DNA from 2 places in the Undibacterium sp. RuTC16W genome. Region 2 is predicted to be linked to the other one. Evidence: predicted binding sites of a transcription regulator. Region 2 holds the regulator's gene; the other holds the start of a gene.

Region 1 (9,698 bases), on a different contig from region 2:
CTTCACGTTCGGACTCGAATTGCTGAATGGGATTCATAATGTCTCGCAATAGTGTGAATAAAGTTGAGGCAAATCATTTGCCAGATCATGTTGAGGTGCGCCAAATTCAGCGCGAAGTTTCGCAATATCGATTACCGGAAAAGTGATGACAGGTGCGTCCTTTTCAAAATCACAGTCCACCCCCTGATCACGTAAGCTTGCGGCAATCTCGGCATTGCTTAAATTTCGTCCACTAGCCAGATTGTAGATACCTGACTTATCTTGTAAGGCAATCAAAGGGAGATAGTGCACTACATCTTGAACAGCGATATAGTCTTTTTGAGAATGAGGTGCACTGCGAAAACGCACAGACCCTTGTTTTGCCGCAGCTAGCACCTCGGATAAAAAATTTTGCCCGGACATATTCTCTCCGTAAACGTTTGACAGTCTGACGACACGCACAGGTCGCTGACTACTCAGACACAAACTTTCTCCCAGCAATTTCGATAAGTTATACAAATCACCGGGCTCATGTGATCGTACCGCCAAGCTCGCATTCTCATCCGTTGCAGTTGCTCCTGCATATACCCTGGTGCTCGACAGGTAAGTCAACGTGGTAAATCGACTCTGTTGCAAGATCGAGGCCAGCAATTGCACATGCGCCTCAACAGTTGCATAAGGTCGTTGACGAAAATCTGCCGTCAAACCAGCACAATAAAATACATGTCCAAGATCAGCCTGATAAAGCGCTGCATCCTCTCTTTCTGCTACATAGCAAGACCAGCCAGACTCTAGTAAATAGGCCTGTAAATGCCTGCCAATAAACCCTTGGCCGCCAATCAGGCTCGCATGCGCGGCTCCACTCATGTTCGTTCGCCTACTTGCCGTAAAGGATTGCCGACATTGATCGAAAATGCGGCAACTTCTGTACGAACAACCGAACCCGCACCGATAACGCAACCCTGACGCAAAATCGCACCGTCGAGAATGATGCAGTTAGCACCAATCCACACATCATCCTCGATCACGATTCCCCCCTTACCGGGAGAAAAACCTTGCTGATTAATACGTCGATGCTTGTCCTGATACGCATGATTAACCGGAGCAAACGTACAATTCGCCGCAACAGCAACATCATTACCAATGCGTATGCCATTGCCCGTATAAAGTACGCAACCAGAATTAATTACGCTACGCTCGCCGATGATGATATCTCCGCTACCGCCCGCAGGTTTAAACTTCACGAAACTGTCGATACTCGAAAACGCACCGATCACAATGCAACTGCCACGGACAGAATCTTCGATATCAGTCCATCTGGAAATACGTGCGTCTGGATGAATGTCTATCATGGCGGGGATACCTTTACAAAATATGCAGTTCAGGAATCGCCACAACGAAACGGGCATTCCACTCACGAATTTGCATCAGGTCCAACACAATCTCTTCGCGCAAGTTCCATGGCAAAATCAGTACTCTGTCCGGTCGATCTTTTAGCAAATGTGCCAAACTGACGATAGGTATCCGGCTACCTGGCAAATATTTACCTTGTTTATGTGGATTAATATCAACGACATAAGGCAGTAGATCTGGTCGCACACCAGAAAAATTTAACAGCGTGTTTCCTTTTGCCGCCGCACCATAAGCTGCGACCTTAAGACCTGCCTTCTTGCAGTCCAATAAAAATTCCAGCAACCCGAATTTAGCTTGCTCAGCCCTGATCTGAACATTCTGATAAAAATCTTTACTAGTCAGTCCAATGGCCTGCTCTTTATCTAATAGCTGAGCAACACTAGCACTTACAGGGCGGGTCTGGACATCGCTGCGCTGAGCAAGCACTCGCAGGCTGCCTCCGTGCGTTGGCCATTCCTGTACATCGTAGATCTGCAAACCATTACTGGAAAAAATCAACTGTACTGCATGCAAAGATAAATACGAATAATGTTCGTGGTAAGCCGTATCAAACTGGTTTTGCTGCACCATATTCACCAAATGGGGAAACTCAAAACTGGCGACACCATGTGGTTTCAATATCTGCGCAAACCCGGCGACAAAATCGTTGATATCCGGTACGTGCGCTAAAACATTATTTGCCACTGCCAGGTCTGCAGCCTCTCCCTGCGCAACCAGCTCCAATGCGAGCTCTTTACCAAAAAAACGCTCAACAATCCGGATTCCTTTGGCACGCGCCGCATCGGCCGTGCTGGCGGTCGGCTCAACGCCAAAGCAAGGAATACCTGCAGCCTGAAAGTACTGCAATAAGTAGCCGTCGTTCGCGGCGACTTCCACTACCTTGCTCTGCGAATTCAGAGATAGTTCCTGGCGCATCGAGATAGCGAAATTTTCAGCATGTCGCAGCCAGCTAGATGAGCATGAACTGAAATAGGCATACTCTGCATCAAATAAATTGTCGCGCCCCGTGAAGTCCAGCGTTTGTACAAGCCAGCAAGCGTCACAGACCATCAGTTTCAACGGAAGCCAGACTTCGGCCTGATGCAAAGCATCGTCACGTAAATATGCGTTAGATGGCGGAGCTGACCCAAGATCGAGGAACGATTGTGTCAAAGGATGTTCGCAATGCCTGCACTTCATACGCTGACTCCCTCAAATTGACTCTCCAGCATAGGCCAGTGACGATCTTTATCCGACATTTCAGTAATGGCTAAAGGCCAGGTAATCGCCAGCGCCTGATCTAATGGATTCAAACCCATCTCGCAGGATGGCGCATATGGCGCGCTATGGCAATACATCATCTCAACCTCGTCTGTCAGCGCCTGAAAACCATGAGCAAATCCAGCAGGAATTAAATAGGATCGTTTATTCTCGGCTGACAGCAAGCTGGCATGCCAATGTAGAAAAGTCGGCGATTTTTTTCTCAGATCAACCGCGACGTCCCAAACCTCACCACGCAAACATGTGATCAATTTCATCTCTGATTGCGGCGGCAATTGCAGATGCAAACCACGCACACTGCCACAGTGCAGCGTTTGCGTATGGTTCACCTGCGCAATTGCCTGCGTCCATCCACATGCCAGTAATTCTTCCGCATCAAACAGCCGCTGCAAATAGCCTCGCGCATCTGTCAGCGGTTTACGCTGCAATAAATGCAAACCAGCTAAAGGTGTAGATAACAGATCAAAACGTAGTGTCATAAATACTTACAGAATTTAAATTTTCATCGATTATTTATACATAAGAGCACCAGCGATATCGCACAATACTCATATACTCCCCAGAAATAAATATGACAACATCGCAATTCGCTTATTAACACTGATCAAAAAAAATATACTGGGTGATGTATATGAAAATCTCTCACAAAAATCAATGTCAATTCAAATGTACGAAAAACATATTTTGCGCATAAAACGAAGCGTCAAACCATCAGGAACGTACAGACAAATACGCATCCAGATCACGCGTACATAACTCGCTTGCGGCAACACCCTCATGAAAATCACGGTACCAGTGCATGCTGCGAGACACAGCGACCTGCAAGTCCCAACGTGGACGAATACCTAATTCCTGGCGGGCCTTGGTCACATCCAGTGCCAGCAATCCCGCCTCATGTGGCCCGGTTACTTGTGTTGCAAAATCGACCTCACCCGATCCATAAGCAGAGCGTGCCAGCTTAATCACCTCACGGACACTTGCAGCGCCATCAGGGCCGAAGTTCCATGCCTGACTCAAGGTGGTGAATTGATACGCCTTTTGTGCCAGAACCAGATACGAAGATAAGGGATCCAGCACATGCTGCCAGGGACGCACTGCGTCAGGACGACGGATCTGCAACGCCTCGCCACTTTGCCACGCCCGCACAGCATCGGGCAGCAAACGATCCTCCGACCAATCGCCGCCACCGATCACATTTCCGGCTCTGGCGACACAGACACTGACCCCTTGCGCAGCAAGAAACGAGGAGCGATAACTGGCGATCAATAGCTCAGATGCCGCTTTGCTTGCACTATACGGGTCATGTCCGCCTAGCTCTGCAGTCTCCGGATAAGGTGTCAATAACTCGCGGTTCCGGTACACCTTGTCTGTCGTTACCATCAACGCTACACGCACACTGGCCAGATCACGCAAGGCGTCCAGAATATTCGCCGTCCCTATCATATTCGTCGCAAACGTTCCGACCGGATCTTTATAGCTCGCCCGCACCAGCGCCTGCGCCGCCAGATGCAAAACAATCTCGGGCTGACTGTCACTAACTACTCTGCGCACCAGATCAGAATCGCGAATATCACCTACATAACTACGCACGAGACTAGCAACCGCCAGGGCATCAAAGAGGTTAGGCAAGGAATTCGGCGTCAATGCCAGTCCGGTCACTTGCGCTCCCATGCGATGCAACCAGAATGCCAGCCATGCACCTTTGAATCCGGTATGCCCGGTCAACAGCACGCGCTTACCACGCCAAAACTCTGGCTCAGGCGCAGAAAATGCCGCAACGTCTACCAGATTCGCCACGGCGCGATTCCCGATTGCCATAAATCTTCCAGCAGATTTTTTTCACGCAAGGTATCCATAGGTTGCCAGAAACCCGCATGCTCAAAGGCCATCAATTGCTGGTCCCGCGCCAAGGCTGAGAGAGGATCGGCTTCCCAGCTAGTCGTATCGCCAGCAATAAAATTCAATACTTTGGGCGATAAAACGAAATAGCCTCCATTTATCCAGCCACCGTCACCTCTTGGTTTTTCAATAAAGCCAGCCACCTGATCACCATCCCGCTCCAGAGCGCCGTAACGTCCGGGCGGCAATACTGCTGTTACCGTCGCCAATTTGCCGTGCTCACGATGAAAAGCAATAGACGCCGCAATATCCAGATCGGATACCCCGTCACCATAAGTGAAGCAGAATGCCTCGTCATCCTGTACGTAGCGAGCGACGCGTTTCAGGCGCCCACCCGTCATTGTGTCCTCTCCGGTATCCACCAGAGTGACTTTCCAAGGCTCAGCATGACGCTCGTGCACCTCCATCGAATTATTTTGCAAGTCAAAGGTCACATCGGACATATGCAAAAAATAATTGGCAAAATATTCTTTGATTAAATATCCCTTGTAGCCACAGCAAATGACAAAATCATTGACGCCATGCGCTGAGTAGCTTTTCATGATGTGCCACAGAATAGGATGCCCGCCAATTTCTATCATCGGCTTTGGTTTTAAATGAGTCTCTTCAGAAATTCGCGTGCCGAGGCCGCCTGCAAGTATCACGGCTTTCATACTTCAGGTTCCTCACAGTAACGCTGCCACATCATGCGGTAGGCTTTTTCAACCGAGCGCGCAAAAGCTGGTTCGTCCATCAAAGCGGAGGCTTCCATCTCCTGACGCATGGTTTTGCGCATGTGAACCAGCCCGTCAATGTCATGCGCCAGAACAATCGCTTTTTGCGCATATTCTTCTTCAGTACTGGCGATCCATTCCGTCCGCCCCATCCCGGTCAGCACACTGGCACCGATACGTCCAACAGAAGGCCTTTCAGTCAATGTCACAAAAGGAATTCCCATATACAAAGTTTCCAACAAGGTCGTGCCCGAGTTATGAGGAAAACAGTCCAGGCCGATATCGACATGCTTCAACACCTCCCATGATGGGGTACTAAAGCCGATCTCAAGACGCGATCTGTCAATGCCATATCGCATGAACCGTGATGCCATCTCCTCTTGTACCTGAACATCTTTAAAATCACCACTATTGATCATCAAGCGCGAATTGGGCATCGCATCAAGAATGGTCGCCCACAACTTAACAACCCGATGATTAATCCTGGTCGAGCGGGACAAACTGCCAAAGGTCACAATACCGGTTTGGCTGGCAGGCGATTCATTTAGCTCTGCTCTGCGGACATCAGGACGATAAACATACGCAGGCCCATCAAGACACCAGATTTTTTCAGCAAACAAATGGTCACATTGGCCAGCCACGCTAGGCTTATCCGTCAGATAGTAATCAATTGCGCTCAACCCCGTCGTATAACCATACTCCAACCAGTGCAGAGAGACCGGCGCAGGCTTTCTGGCAAATACCGGCAAGCGATTATTGTTCGTATGCCCCGCCAGATCAATCAACACATCGATTTCGTCTGCACGAATACGGTCAGCCAGTTGCTCATCCGTCAGTTCTCGGGTGGGAATCCAGTGATCTGTCAGTTTTTTATAATACTGCGTCGTGTCATCCTCGAACGGCATTCCGGCATAGGCATAAATTTCTACCTGATTACGGTCATGATGTTCAAGCAAAGGAATTAAAAAATACTTACAGACCTGATTATAAAAAACAGGCCCGACATACCCAATTTTGAGTTTCTTTAACGGGTCACGCAGATGATTAAATGACTTCCACGTACTCCTAAGTGGCTGTCCAAAACGCAGATCAAACTCATGGTATGCGTTATAAATAAGCTCAGCGCTCAGGTCTGGATGATAATTTAGACAAAACAACAAATTGGTATAAATGCGACGGTTAAATGAAGATTGAGTGTCGCTCTTAAACCCAAGAGCACGGACGTAGGCCTCGATTGCTGCATCGAGATGATTTGCCTCTCTCAAGGCATCACCAAATCCACCCCAAAATTCAGGCAATTGCTCGCATTTTTGCATTGCGTTCTGACTACAATCAATAGCATCCTGCACCTGACCATTTTGCCGCAGTGCATCGATTAAATTGGGATAGACCTGTATCAGGTCAGGCTGTAACTCCAGTGCTTTGTAGTAGTTGTCAATTGCCACCGCACACAATCCACTTTCCCGATAAGCCAGTCCGATATTGTTATAGAGGTAGGCAACCGTCGGATCTAGTTTAATCGCCGTCTCGATACTCTCGATTGCCCCTTTGGGATTGCCAATAAATCTCAGAGCATTACCAAGATTGTTATGCGCCACGACCATATTGGGGGATAAACTGATCGCTTTGCGCAAAATAGGCACCGCCTCGGCACATCGTTCCAGAGAAATTAATGCATTACCGAGATTACATAAAACATGGGGATTGTTTGGCAGCAGCGCGATCGCTTTTAAGAGAGCGGCATGGGCATCGGCGTAACGCCCCTGCTCAATCAAACTCAAACCCAGATAGTCCCAGGCAATTCCATCCCGAGGCATGAATTTAGTTAACCAAAGGCTCGCTTCCTCCAGCAAATCATACTGCCTGGAGAGCAAGTATTTATTCAATACATTGTAGTAAGCCAGCTTATCCACAGGCATGTTGGCCGAACTGGCAAATGCAGACTGTAAGTACTGTATTGCGTGCGGATATTGCCCCTCATCACAGCTAATCTGGGCAAGTAAGTAATTCGTGTCCTGATGAAGCGGGAAATGCTGGAGTATCCGAAGTCCGGTTGACCTGGCTTCAGCAAGTTTGCCCGACTTAAGAAAAGACTTCGCCTGACGCAATGCCTCTCGTGGATTAAAACCCGCTTTACTCATCGCTATTCTTTCTGTGGATACTCACTAGTTACTCACTAGTCTGCCCTAGTCTATTGCAGACTGTTGCAATTACTGACTGATATTACAATTATTTATTTGATGCGATCTTATACGATGTCAAATTTACCTTAATTGGAAAGGCCTTTTTTTATTTTTATGTATTTTAAAAGTAATTTTTATGAAAGCATGTGATGAAAAGGACGGTAATTTTTAGCTAAATTAGCCCTTAAGTATTTTTAAATACTGCCGTTTAACGGGAATAGACAAATTTCTTGAGTAAAAAAATAAATATTTATTTACGGTAACTAGCTAATATTTTCCAGCTCTTGTCCGTTACCAATTTCAACGGCGGTCCACTAGTCATCAAGACAGACCAAAGTTTAAGGCTAACTCGCCAAATTGAATAACTTAGGTAAGGAGTAACATCATGACTGTCATCAATACCAATATTGCATCGCTCAATGCGCAACGCAATTTGACCACTTCTCAATCTGCGCTGAATACATCCCTCCAACGCTTGTCGTCCGGTTTGCGTATTAACAGTGCAAAAGACGACGCGGCGGGTTTAGCTATCTCCGAACGTCTCTCCTCGCAAATTGGCGGCCTGAATCAGGCAGCACGTAACGCCAACGACGGTATCTCTTTAGCGCAAACCGCTGAGGGCGCGCTGTCACAGATCGGCTCCAACTTGCAACGTATCCGTGACCTGGCCGTGCAATCTGCCAACAGCTCCAACAGCGTTTCTGACCGCGCCGCTCTGAACAACGAAGCAAGTCAGTTGATCTCTGAGATCAATCGCGTTGCCAGCAGCACCAACTTCAACGGCGTCAATCTGCTGGACGGCAGCTTCACAGCACAAGCCTTCCAGGTTGGCGCCAACGGCACATCAAACGACCAAATCAGTATCGCGTCCATCTCCAGCGCAAAATCAAGCGCTCTGGGTGTTGGCGCATCTTCCAGCTACGCTACTACAGTAGCCGGTGCCGGTGCAGTGACTACCACAGCTCTGGCTGCTGGCGACCTGTCCATCAACGGTTTCCAGGTTGGCGCATCCGCTGCTGACGGCGTATCTTTCTCCAACTCCACAGGCAGCGGTATTGCCAAAGCAGCAGCAATCAATGCGGTCAGTGGCAGCACAGGCGTTACAGCAACGGTAGGCTCCACCACTATTGCAGGTACGGCAAGCACATCTGCAACAGCAATTGCTTCCGGCGACGTTACTATTAACGGCGTAAATCTGGGTGCCTTGAACGCTTCGACTTCCGGCGCACAACGTGGCGCCCAAGTAGCAGCAGCTGTTAATGCAATCAGCACTCAAACCGGTGTTACAGCGACATTCAATACAACAACTGGTGCGGTTGCACTGGCTGCTGCGGATGGTCGTAACATCACTATTACAGCCAGCACCAATGCTGCTGCTGCTGCTGCCAACACGGGTATCACGGTATCGGCAACCGGTGCAACTGACGTCAGCACCTCGACACTATCCCTGACCTCTACTAGTTCAGCAGGTATCACTCTGGCTAACGGTACTGGTACTGGTTTGACAGCTGCCAACCTGACCGGCGGCTTCACTTCGGCTTCGGTCACGGTCGGTGCGGGTGTATCCTCGCTGAATCTGGGTACTGCTGCCGGGGCCACCGCCGCGTTGACGACTATTGATGCGGCGTTACAGTCAATCAATAGTTCCCGCGCTTCTCTGGGTGCGTATCAAAACCGCTTCTCTTCCGCGATTGCAAGCTTACAGACTAACTCTGAAAACTTGACAGCATCCCGCAGCCGTATCCGTGATGCAGACTTCGCTCAGGAAACTGCGGCACTGACACGCGGTCAGGTATTGCAACAGGCTGGTACGGCGATTTTGGCTCAGGCTAATGCCTTGCCTAACGGTGTTCTGGCCCTGTTGCGTGGTTAACAACAGCAGGCTTATGTAAATAAGGTCTATACTTAAAGTGTAAAGCATACCCCCTGATCAAATCTTGATCAGGGGTATTTTTCTTGAAGGGAAAGATCATGGACATCCGATCGATAGGGAGTGCTTCTCAATCAGGACAACTGATCACTGACCGCTCGCCTACCCCTGAGACATCGGCAATATATAAGCGCTCAGCTACAGCAACGCAAACCGTAGATGCCGTTCAGGCAACTTCGCCAGCCAGTTCTGCGACAAACATAGAAAAAGTGACCAAGGCAGTCAATGATATTAATAAGACGATACAGTCTTTGTCACAAGATCTGGAGTTCAGTGTTGAAGAGCACAGCAATCGCGTCGTAGTGAAGGTCGTTGACCAGC
Region 2 (9,698 bases):
ATGCGCCATGGCCCGGCTAAACTGGCCTTGATCACGACAGATGGTTATCGTATTGGCGGCTACGAACAATTACGTATTTACGGCAAAATTCTCGGCGTCATGGTGCATTCGGTTAAAGACGAGTCCGACTTGCGCATCGCTTTGTCTGAACTCAAGAATAAGCATACGGTGTTGATTGATACGGTCGGCGTGAGCCAGCGTGACAAAATGGTGGCAGAGCAGATTGCGATGTTGTCAGGCGCTGATAGTAATGTGAAGCGACTTTTATGTCTGAATGCGACCTCTACTGGTGAAACCTTAAGCGAAGTCGTCAGGGCTTATCAGGGTAAAGGTGATTTAGCAGGTTGTATTTTGACAAAGCTCGATGAAGCCGCAACGATTGGTGGTGTACTAGACATAGCTGTGCGCCAGAAGCTGAATGTCTATTATGTTGCCAGCGGCCAGCGTGTGCCTGAAGATCTGCATGTCGCTAACAAGCAGTATCTGGTAGATCGTGCGTTTAAATTAAAGCGCGAAACTTCGGCTTTTAGTTTGCAGGATGATGAGCTCCCGATGGTGATGGCAAATGCTGCAATGGCAAACGCGATTAATCCCGGTGCTTTGCGGGAGGTGTCTCTTGGCTAGTTTTGACCAGGCAGAAGGATTGCGCCGTATGCTTGAGGCGCCAAAACCGCGCGTATTGACGTTTTTGTCTGCTTTGCGTGACGATGAGAAGAGCAGTATGCTGGTCAATCTTGGTGTTTCGCTTGCCAGGCAAGGGCTACGAGTTTTGATGATTGATGCCCGCTGCTCAAACCATAGTATAGGATCGTGGTTGGGCAGTGATTCCGATAGCACCCTGTTGGATGTGGCACGACAACAGCGTACAATGAAGGAGGCGATTAAAATAGTTTCATCAAATTTATCGGTGTCTATGCTATCCAAATATGCGATGAATTCAACGCGGTTGCCAGCAGAAAATTCGCGAAAATTGTCACGGGTTTTTGACGTTGCGGCAAATGCTGCTGACCTAGTGATCGTCGATAGTGAAATCGATAGTAATGATGCGTTTCCTCTTGCGTCGTTTGAGGAGTCTGATGTCGTGATACAAGTATCGGCAAATCCCGTCACTATTAAAAATGCGTATGGTTTGATTAAGCGGGTTAATAGCCGTCTTGGTCGCCGTTCTTACGGTATTTTAGTCTCTGGAGCAACTGAACAATCAGCACGACTTGTATATGCCAATATGGCTCAGGCGGCGAGCCGTTACTTAGCTGTTCCATTACATTTTGTAGGTTATGTACCTGAAGACGCTCACATGAAACAAGCTGCTCATCTGGGGCGTGCCGTAATTGATGCGTTTCCGTTGGCTGGAGCATCAATTGCCTTCTCCAAATTGGCTGAACAGTTGGCAACGGCTGCTCAGTCCACATTGGGGCTGCGTGGCTTGCCTGAGTTGGGTGTGGGCGTCGGAATTTAAAAGAAATTATGTACACTGCCAGCGGAAAGTCAGATAAAAATTCTCTACTTACAGAGCATGCTCCTCTGGTAAAACGACTTGCCTATCAATTAAAGGCGCGCTTACCCCCCAGTGTTGAGGTGGACGATCTTGTGCAGGCCGGTATGATAGGTTTGCTCGATGCGGTCAACCGCTATGAAGATAATCATGGTGCTCAATTTGAGACATATGCCGTACAGCGCATACGCGGCGCGATGCTTGACGAGCTCAGGAATAGTGACTGGTTGCCACGTGGAGTCCGTCAGAACATGCGTAAGATAGAGACGGCAATGAACACGCTTCAACAAAAGTTAGGCAGGCCTCCGTTGGAAACGGAAGTTGCTAAACAATTGAAATTAAGCCTGGCTGAATATCAGGATGTTTTGAGTGAAAGTGGTGGGCACCAATTGGTCTACTACGAGGACTTTCATGACGCCGATACCAAAGAACATTTTCTGGACCATTATTGTACGGATCAGTCGGGTGACCCTCTGGAGGATTTGTTGCATGGGGATTTTCGTGATGCAGTTATCTTTGCAATTGACAGCCTTCCCGAGAGAGAGAAGCTCTTAATGGGGCTGTACTACGAACAAGAATTGAATTTAAAAGAAATTGGCGCGGTGATGGGAGTATCTGAATCGCGGGTTTCACAACTACACAGCCAGGCAGTAGCTCGATTAAGAGCATCTTTAAGGGAGAAAGCGTGGACTGGGCTAGCATAATTGGGCTTATATTAGTTATCACCGGAATTTTCTCCGGGCAGCTAATCGAAGGTGGACGCCTGTCCTCATTGGTGCAGCCAGCCGCATTCGTGATTGTCGTCATTGGCACAATTGGGGCGGTACTGTTGCAAAGCCGGATGCCTACGTTTATCCGTGGCGTCAAAATGCTGAAATGGATCGTATCCATGCCAATCGACACGAGTAAAAAAACGATACAAGAGGCGCTAATCTGGAGCGTTGTTGCTCGCCGCGAGGGGTTTCTTAGCTTAGAACGTTATATGGGCGCAAGCAAAGATCCTTTCATCAGTAAAGGTTTGCGCTTAGTCATCGACGGAATTGATCCTGTTCGTTTAAAAGAAATTTTGGATGTCGATATTTCTTTGTATGAAATTGAACAGCGTCAGGCTGTCAAAATATGGGATGCTGCTGGCGGTTACTCTCCGACTATCGGTATTCTGGGGGCAGTTCTTGGCTTGATCCATGTGATGGAAAATCTGTCCGACCCGAGTAAATTAGGTAGCGGGATTGCAGTCGCCTTTGTCGCAACGATCTACGGTGTAGGGCTGGCGAATTTATTTTTTCTGCCGGTCAGTAACAAGTTAAAGGAGATCATAAGTAGCGAAGTAACGCGACGTGAAATGTTATCCGATATTTTTTACAGCATTGCCTTGGGTGATAGCCCCCGGGTCGTGGAAGAGCGTCTTGCCAACCACAAAAAATAAACCCGCCATGACCAGGAAGAAATATCATGATGAGAGTGACAATCATGATCGCTGGCTGGTGTCGTATGCTGATTTTATTACTTTGTTATTCGCTTTTTTTGTCGTGATGTATGCGATATCTTCTTTGAATGAAGGTAAATATCGTGTCTTATCTAATTCGTTGACAGGCGCATTTGGCCAGGCGATGGTGATGCACTCTGCCAACAGCGATGTGGAGCCGGCGATCAAGCTTGATCCAATCCATCCCGTTAAACAAAAAAACCTGGAAACTTTACATAAAGAACGTGAGCAGATGACTGGTATGGCTCGCGATATTTTGAGCGTGCTTGAGCCTTTGGTGCGAGAAGGTAAAGTGAGTGTCAGTCAGACCAGCCGCGGTATCACTATTGAAATCAATGCGAGTGTTTTGTTCGCGCCGGGTGAGGCAAAATTGAACATCGATTCGTATCAGGCATTAAAAGCGATTGCGTCGGTGCTCAAGGTAGATAATCATGCAATTCAGGTTGAGGGGCATACTGATAATTTGCCCATTAAGAATTCCAGCTTTCCGTCTAATTGGGAGTTGTCTGCTGTTCGCGCAAGTACGGTAGTGCGTTTATTTACTGAAAATGGCGTCGATGAAAACAGAATGACTGCAATCGGTCAGGGACCGAAATTGCCGGTAGGATCGAATGCTACTGTGGAGGGAAGAGCAAGGAACCGGCGAGTGACAGTTACTATCCTAGCTATTTTGCCGGAACCCATCATTGATGTGCCGTTAGCGAATTCAGCTAGTACAGCAAATGCTGAGAAGAAATAAATATTTCGGTTGGACTATCAGTGAGCTGTTAGCCGATCACCAGACCGCGTCCTGTAATGTTTTGTATTTTTGCCTGTCCATTTGGGCCATACATGGCGCCTGCCGGATTGCTCTGCTGGAGAACATTGAGTGCACCTTGATTGCGCATTAGCTGGCGGTTAATCAGAATACCATTGGTGCGATTAATTTCTTTTGCTTTTTCAGCGATCGCAAGAAGCTGAGTCCAGTTATCTGCAATCTTTGTCTCGGCGGGTGCTTGCGCCAGGAATGCATTGATCCCCGCCAAATCACTTGAAAATCCCATTTCTTCAAGGTGCGTGCTGCGAATTTTTTCCAATTCTGCAACTTGGGCAATACATTGACCTTTGCGCTTAGTGAATTCATTCAGGTCATTAACATGACCTTCAATCAACGCAGCTTGCTCCAATTTCAGTATCTCAGTCAGTAATGTCATTGCGGACAATTCATTCTGCAGAGATTGATTTAATTGAGGCAATTTTGCGCTGACGAGACTCATGATTATCTTTTTCTTGCGTTTAATAAATCTTTGACAGTTTCTAATAAGCCATCTGCAACTTTTTCCGAATTTACCTGGAAGCGTCCCTCAGAAATGGCCAGCTTAATTTCTTCTACTTTCTTTGCTTCAAATACAGCGCTACTTGCTTGTGTGTTTTGTAAGGCTTGTAATTGCGTCGACAAAGGTGAAATCTGTACCTTGGCAGAGGGTGTCGACGATACTTCTGTTTTCTCTGCCTGCTGATCGGTGCGAACCTGTTGCGGCCCCGCCGGCAGGCCGGTAGTACTCTTTAGTGCATCATTAATTTTCACAGCATCACCCTCTATGTTGGGATTTTTATACATCTACATTATGTATATCGGCTGCGATATTTTAAACTTTAACTTCATTTGCGGAAATATTGTGCTGCTGAGAAATTACCTGATTAATAGGTGATTTCAATAACGCCACCTGCTTTCGCAATTCCGCTAACGACCTGTCCTGATAAAATTTTAACTTTGGCAACTTGTCCCTCGCTAGCATTGCTTAAGGCCTGCCCATCAGTTGCTACCTGAAATCCCTTGCCAGTACTGGTGACACGCACTGACTGTCCTTGTTGAATCACCATCGGACTCTTTAGACTGTCGCTCTTTATTACGGTACCCGAGGTGACAGAGATGTTAAATGACTTGCCTATTGCCTGATTTGGATTGGTGATGGCCCCAGTTGGTAGATTCGATAAATCCCCGGTAATTTTCATCAAATCATTGGCTGTGATCGTTTGTCCTTGGGCTATGTTGCCTGAAGTGACATAGTAGTCGCCTGATACTTTAATGCTGGCAGATAAGTACACGACCCATGCGACAGGGTTGCTACAACGTACACCCATCGTAATTTTGCCCCATGGTTTGCTACCTGGAGGTAAGAATGGTTCAATATTCGTGCATGCAGCCAAATGAAGTCGATTGTCGACAGCACCTACATTAATTTGCGGCTCACCACTGAATCCTGCACTTTGTTTCCTAAGGAAATCCTCAGCCGCTTGCCGAATCCGCTGCGGATCCTCCGGCTGTGCAAAAGCGACTGCCGGCATCAACTGACTTAGTGACAATAAAACAATTAGCTTTTTCATCGCAACTCAACTGAAAACGTGTCTTTGCAGTGTAGTCAATTTCTCCCTTACCTAATCGGGAAATAGAAGGCTTTTTCCTGTTCTTCTCAAATGATTGTTCTTGCTTTTGCAGAGATAAGATGCAAAACATCAAAAACCGTTTTGGTTACCGTACACGTTGTGAAGCAGGTGAGGGAGGGATGATGAGTAGCAAAGTCGATGATTATTTGCGATTCCATGAGGCGGCATTGTCCATCAGAGGACAGCGCCAGCAGATGATCGCCTCCAATATTGCCAATGCAGATACGCCAAATTATAAAGCGCGTGATATTGATTTTTCTACTGCGATGAATAACGTCTTGCAAAGAAATGCTGGTCAGACGCCATCTGAACTCGCAAAAACAGCTCCCCAGCATCTCGACACGCAAGGAGCGGTTGGTGGTAGTGCGCAACTTTACCGGACAACGGCACAGGGAAATATTGACGGTAATACTGTCGATATGGATGTGGAGCGTAATCAATTTACAGACAACGCGTTGCGATACGAGGCGAGTTTGACGATTCTTAATATGCAGATACGCAATATGCTGTCAGCAATTCAGGGGTAATAGATTATGTCTCTTTTCAATATTTTTAATGTGGCTGGTTCCGCAATGAGTGCACAAGCGCAACGGCTTAATGTTGTGTCGAGCAATCTGGCTAATGCGGATAGCGTGACTAGCTCAAATGGTCAGCCATACAAAGCCAAGCAAGTTGTTTTCAGTGCAGTGCCCGTTGCTGATTCCGTCTCCACGGCGGTGAGGGTAAAAGAGGTTGTGGAAGACAACAATCCGCCTAAACTGATATACGACCCTAAGCATCCGTTAGCGGACGAAAAGGGCTATGTAGCGATGCCAAATGTCAATGTCGTTGAGGAGATGGTAAATATGATCTCCGCATCCCGTTCTTACCAGACCAATGTCGAAACGATGAATGCTGCAAAGGCCATGTTGTTAAAAACGCTCACGCTGGGTCAATGATCTTCATCAGAAGTTAAAGGAAAATTGAAATGACTACCGTACAGACGAATACCGTTGACCCAAGCTTGCTTACCACGATGAATGGCGGCACTGCTGCAAAATCGAGTACGCAGGAGGCGCAGGATCGCTTCATGACTTTGCTGGTGACACAGATGAAAAACCAGGATCCTCTAAATCCTATGGATAACGCTCAGGTCACGAGTCAGTTAGCGCAATTGTCTACGGTAACGGGGATTGATAAGTTGAACGCAACTGTCACGTCCTTAAATGCCAATTTTCTATCCGCTCAAAATTTGCAAGCAGCCAATATGATCGGTCATGGTGTGGTTGCAGCAGGGAATAAATTAGGACTTTCTCAGAGCAAGGGTGTCTATGGTGTTGAGCTTACTCAAGGCGCAGACAAAGTTGATGTCACGATTAAAGACGCGTCTGGTGCCGTAGTGAAAAAACTGAGTCTTGGTGCGATGGAGAGTGGTATCAACGCGCTGACATGGGACGGCACGAATGATCAAGGTGGCGTCGCTGCTGATGGGCAATATCAGATTGAGGTCAGCGCCAGCGTCGCCGGTAAGGCGATTGATGCTACCGCATTAAGCTTCGGGATGGTTTCCAGTGTTACCTCGAATGCGCAAGGCGTTAAGTTGAATGTGGCAAATGTCGGCGATATCGGTCTGGCCGACGTGAAAAAAATCTACTAATTCGCAAGCAAGCTAATTAATTTCCAGTAAAAGGAGAAATATCATGGGTTTTCAACAAGGTTTAAGTGGCTTGAATGCGGCATCCAAATCATTGGACGTGATTGGTAATAATATTTCCAATGCGAGTACGGTGGGTTTTAAGCAGGCACAAGTGCAATTCGCCGACGTATTCGCGAATTCATTGAATGGTGCTGGCGGTGCTCAGGTCGGTATCGGTACTCGAGTCGCCAACATCGCGCAACAATTTTCACAGGGTAATATCACTTCAACCAATAATCCGTTGGATATCGCGATTAACGGTAACGGTTTTTTCCGGATGTCGACTAACGGTGCGGTGACCTACACAAGGAACGGCCAGTTTCAGCTAGATAAAAACGGTTATATGGTGAATGCGCAGGGTGCGCAATTAACCGGCTATGTAGCCAATGCCAGTGGTGTACTGGCTACCGGTGCCGCAACAGCTATCAATATCAATACCGCCGATATTGCACCCGCACAGACAGCTGCCGTTAATGCGGTGTTAAATCTGGACTCCAGAAATACGGTACCTGGTGGCGCTACGCCAATCGCTTTTTCTGCTACCGACCCTACCTCCTACAACAAAGCAACATCGGTTGCTGTTTTCGATAGCCTTGGTAATTCTCATGTGCTACAGACATTTTTCGTAAAAATTGACCCAGCTGTGACAGCACCTACTGCGCCGGCGACATCCGAATGGAATGTGTTCGCAACGAGCGACGGTGTACCGATCGGATATGTACCGCCTGCAGCAGCCGTACCTCTGGGCAAACTAGGATTTGATAATCTTGGCAAACTGGTGGCGGCAACACCGGCATTTGCTGTCACGGATCCTAAAGCATTGAAAGTCACAATCCCTGTGACGACTGGCGCTGTTACACCGATTTCAACCCCCTTAAGTATCAAACTGGATATGACTGGCAGCACGCAATTTGGCGCTGATTTTAGTGTCAGTTCGTTAAAGCAAGACGGTTACACCTCCGGGAAATTATCAAAATTTAATACTGCAAAAGATGGCACGATTGTCGGAAGTTATACCAACGGTAAAACAGCGGTGCTAGCGAAGGTCGTCTTGGCAAATTTTACTAATCCAAATGGTCTGCAATCCTTAGGGGATAACCAATGGACAGAGACAGCCACCTCCGGTCCAGCATTGGTTGGAGATCCCGGATCTGGTGGATTGGGGCTTTTAACATCATCTGCAGTTGAAGATTCAAATACAGATCTGACGGGTGAACTGGTCAATATGATTACAGCACAGCGTGTTTATCAGGCGAATGCACAAACGATCAAAACCCAAGATCAGGTGCTACAGACACTCGTCAATTTACGTTGATTTTCATGAGAGATTGTATGTGCACAACACTCTCTGATGTTTTGGTGTTGTACAGGAGCTGACGATGGATAGACTGATCTATACCGCAATGACAGGTGCGAAACATGTGCTCGAGCAACAGGCGACGACGACGCATAACCTGGCTAATGCGACTACGACCGGATTCCGTGCGCAGCTCGACTCGTTTCGAGCCGTCCCTGTAATTAGCGATGGTCTTCCAACCAGAACCTATGTCGTAGATGCAACAGTAGGGACGGATTACTCCACCGGATCCTTGCAAATGACGGGACGAGAATTAGATGTTGCCGTACAAGGTAAAGGATGGCTGGTTGTACAGCGAGAGGATGGCAGCGAAGCCCTGACACGTCATGGCAGCTTAAAACTCAACGAAAACGGTGTGTTGCAAACGCAGGCCGGGCTCAACGTGGTCGGTGACGGCGGAGTCATCACCATTCCGCCCGAGGTCTCGGTCGCTATTGCCAAAGACGGTACTGTCTCCACAATCCCGACTGGTACCAAGCCGAACGGGGTACAAGTTATCGGCAGGTTAAAGCTGGTCAATCCCCCGGAAGAAAATCTGGTACGTGGCGATGACGGCCTCTTCAAAACCAAGGATGGTAGTGCCGTTGATGCGGATCCCGTTGTCGGCGTCGCAGGTGGCATGCTTGAAGGGAGTAATGTCAACGTCGTGGAGTCAATGGTGACGATGATTACGCTAGCGCGTCAGTTCGACATGCATATGAAATTGCTGCAAAACGCCGAGAGTAACGCTACAAAAGCCAGTCAGATCTTGTCATTGAGTTGAGTTTGAATACGACACAATGCTGATAAGCAGGTAGATATGAAAATTGTAAGCATAATTGAAATTGCGCATTCGTTAGATCAGGGAGAAATGACATGATACGTTCACTGTGGATAGCAAAAACAGGTCTGGATGCGCAGCAAACGCAAATGGACGTAATTACCAATAACCTGGCCAATGTCAGTACGACGGGTTTTAAACGCTCCAGGGCGATATTTGAAGATTTGCTTTATCAAACAATTCGTCAGCCTGGTGCGCAAAGTTCTCAGCAGACGCAATTGCCATCGGGTTTGCAGCTGGGTGTCGGCGTGCGTCCTGTCGCTACCGAGAAAATATTCACGCAAGGTAATCTCCAGCAAACCGGGAATAGCAAAGACCTTGCAATTCAAGGGCAAGGATTTTTCCAGGTTTTGTTGCCAGATGGCTCGACCGCATACACCAGAGACGGTTCTTTTCAGGTCGATAGTCAAGGCCAGATGGTGACATCAAGCGGATTTG

Evidence for each region. The regulator FliA, encoded in region 2, starts transcription of late flagellar genes. The targets are predictions, from matches to a motif close to CTAAAGTTTNNNNNNNNNNNGCCGNTA.
Region 1: ACO0K4_RS18385 (flagellin) is a predicted target of FliA. The motif match lies at 7,715-7,741, and genes of this name have one in related genera.

Annotation. Positions count from the first base shown of each region.
Region 1 covers NZ_JBMPPE010000012.1:78,179-87,876, reverse strand. Annotated here, with positions in the region: gene ACO0K4_RS18425 (cephalosporin hydroxylase family protein) at 1-37, opposite strand, end outside; gene ACO0K4_RS18420 (NAD-dependent epimerase/dehydratase family protein) at 34-846, opposite strand; gene ACO0K4_RS18415 (acyltransferase) at 843-1,331, opposite strand; gene ACO0K4_RS18410 (methyltransferase domain-containing protein) at 1,345-2,571, opposite strand; gene ACO0K4_RS18405 (dTDP-4-dehydrorhamnose 3,5-epimerase family protein) at 2,568-3,131, opposite strand; gene rfbG (CDP-glucose 4,6-dehydratase) at 3,364-4,470, opposite strand; gene rfbF (glucose-1-phosphate cytidylyltransferase) at 4,434-5,204, opposite strand; gene ACO0K4_RS18390 (tetratricopeptide repeat protein) at 5,201-7,405, opposite strand; gene ACO0K4_RS18385 (flagellin) at 7,833-9,320, shown strand; gene ACO0K4_RS18380 (flagellar protein FlaG) at 9,419-9,698, shown strand, end outside.
Region 2 covers NZ_JBMPPE010000005.1:360,296-369,993, reverse strand. Annotated here, with positions in the region: gene flhF (flagellar biosynthesis protein FlhF) at 1-624, shown strand, start outside; gene ACO0K4_RS12425 (MinD/ParA family ATP-binding protein) at 617-1,459, shown strand; gene ACO0K4_RS12420 (RNA polymerase sigma factor FliA) at 1,468-2,199, shown strand; gene ACO0K4_RS12415 (flagellar motor protein) at 2,181-2,921, shown strand; gene motD (flagellar motor protein MotD) at 2,929-3,720, shown strand; gene ACO0K4_RS12405 (flagella synthesis protein FlgN) at 3,749-4,237, opposite strand; gene flgM (flagellar biosynthesis anti-sigma factor FlgM) at 4,240-4,548, opposite strand; gene flgA (flagellar basal body P-ring formation chaperone FlgA) at 4,662-5,348, opposite strand; gene flgB (flagellar basal body rod protein FlgB) at 5,531-5,935, shown strand; gene flgC (flagellar basal body rod protein FlgC) at 5,942-6,346, shown strand; gene ACO0K4_RS12380 (flagellar hook assembly protein FlgD) at 6,376-7,044, shown strand; gene flgE (flagellar hook protein FlgE) at 7,088-8,398, shown strand; gene ACO0K4_RS12370 (flagellar basal body rod protein FlgF) at 8,463-9,203, shown strand; gene flgG (flagellar basal-body rod protein FlgG) at 9,296-9,698, shown strand, end outside.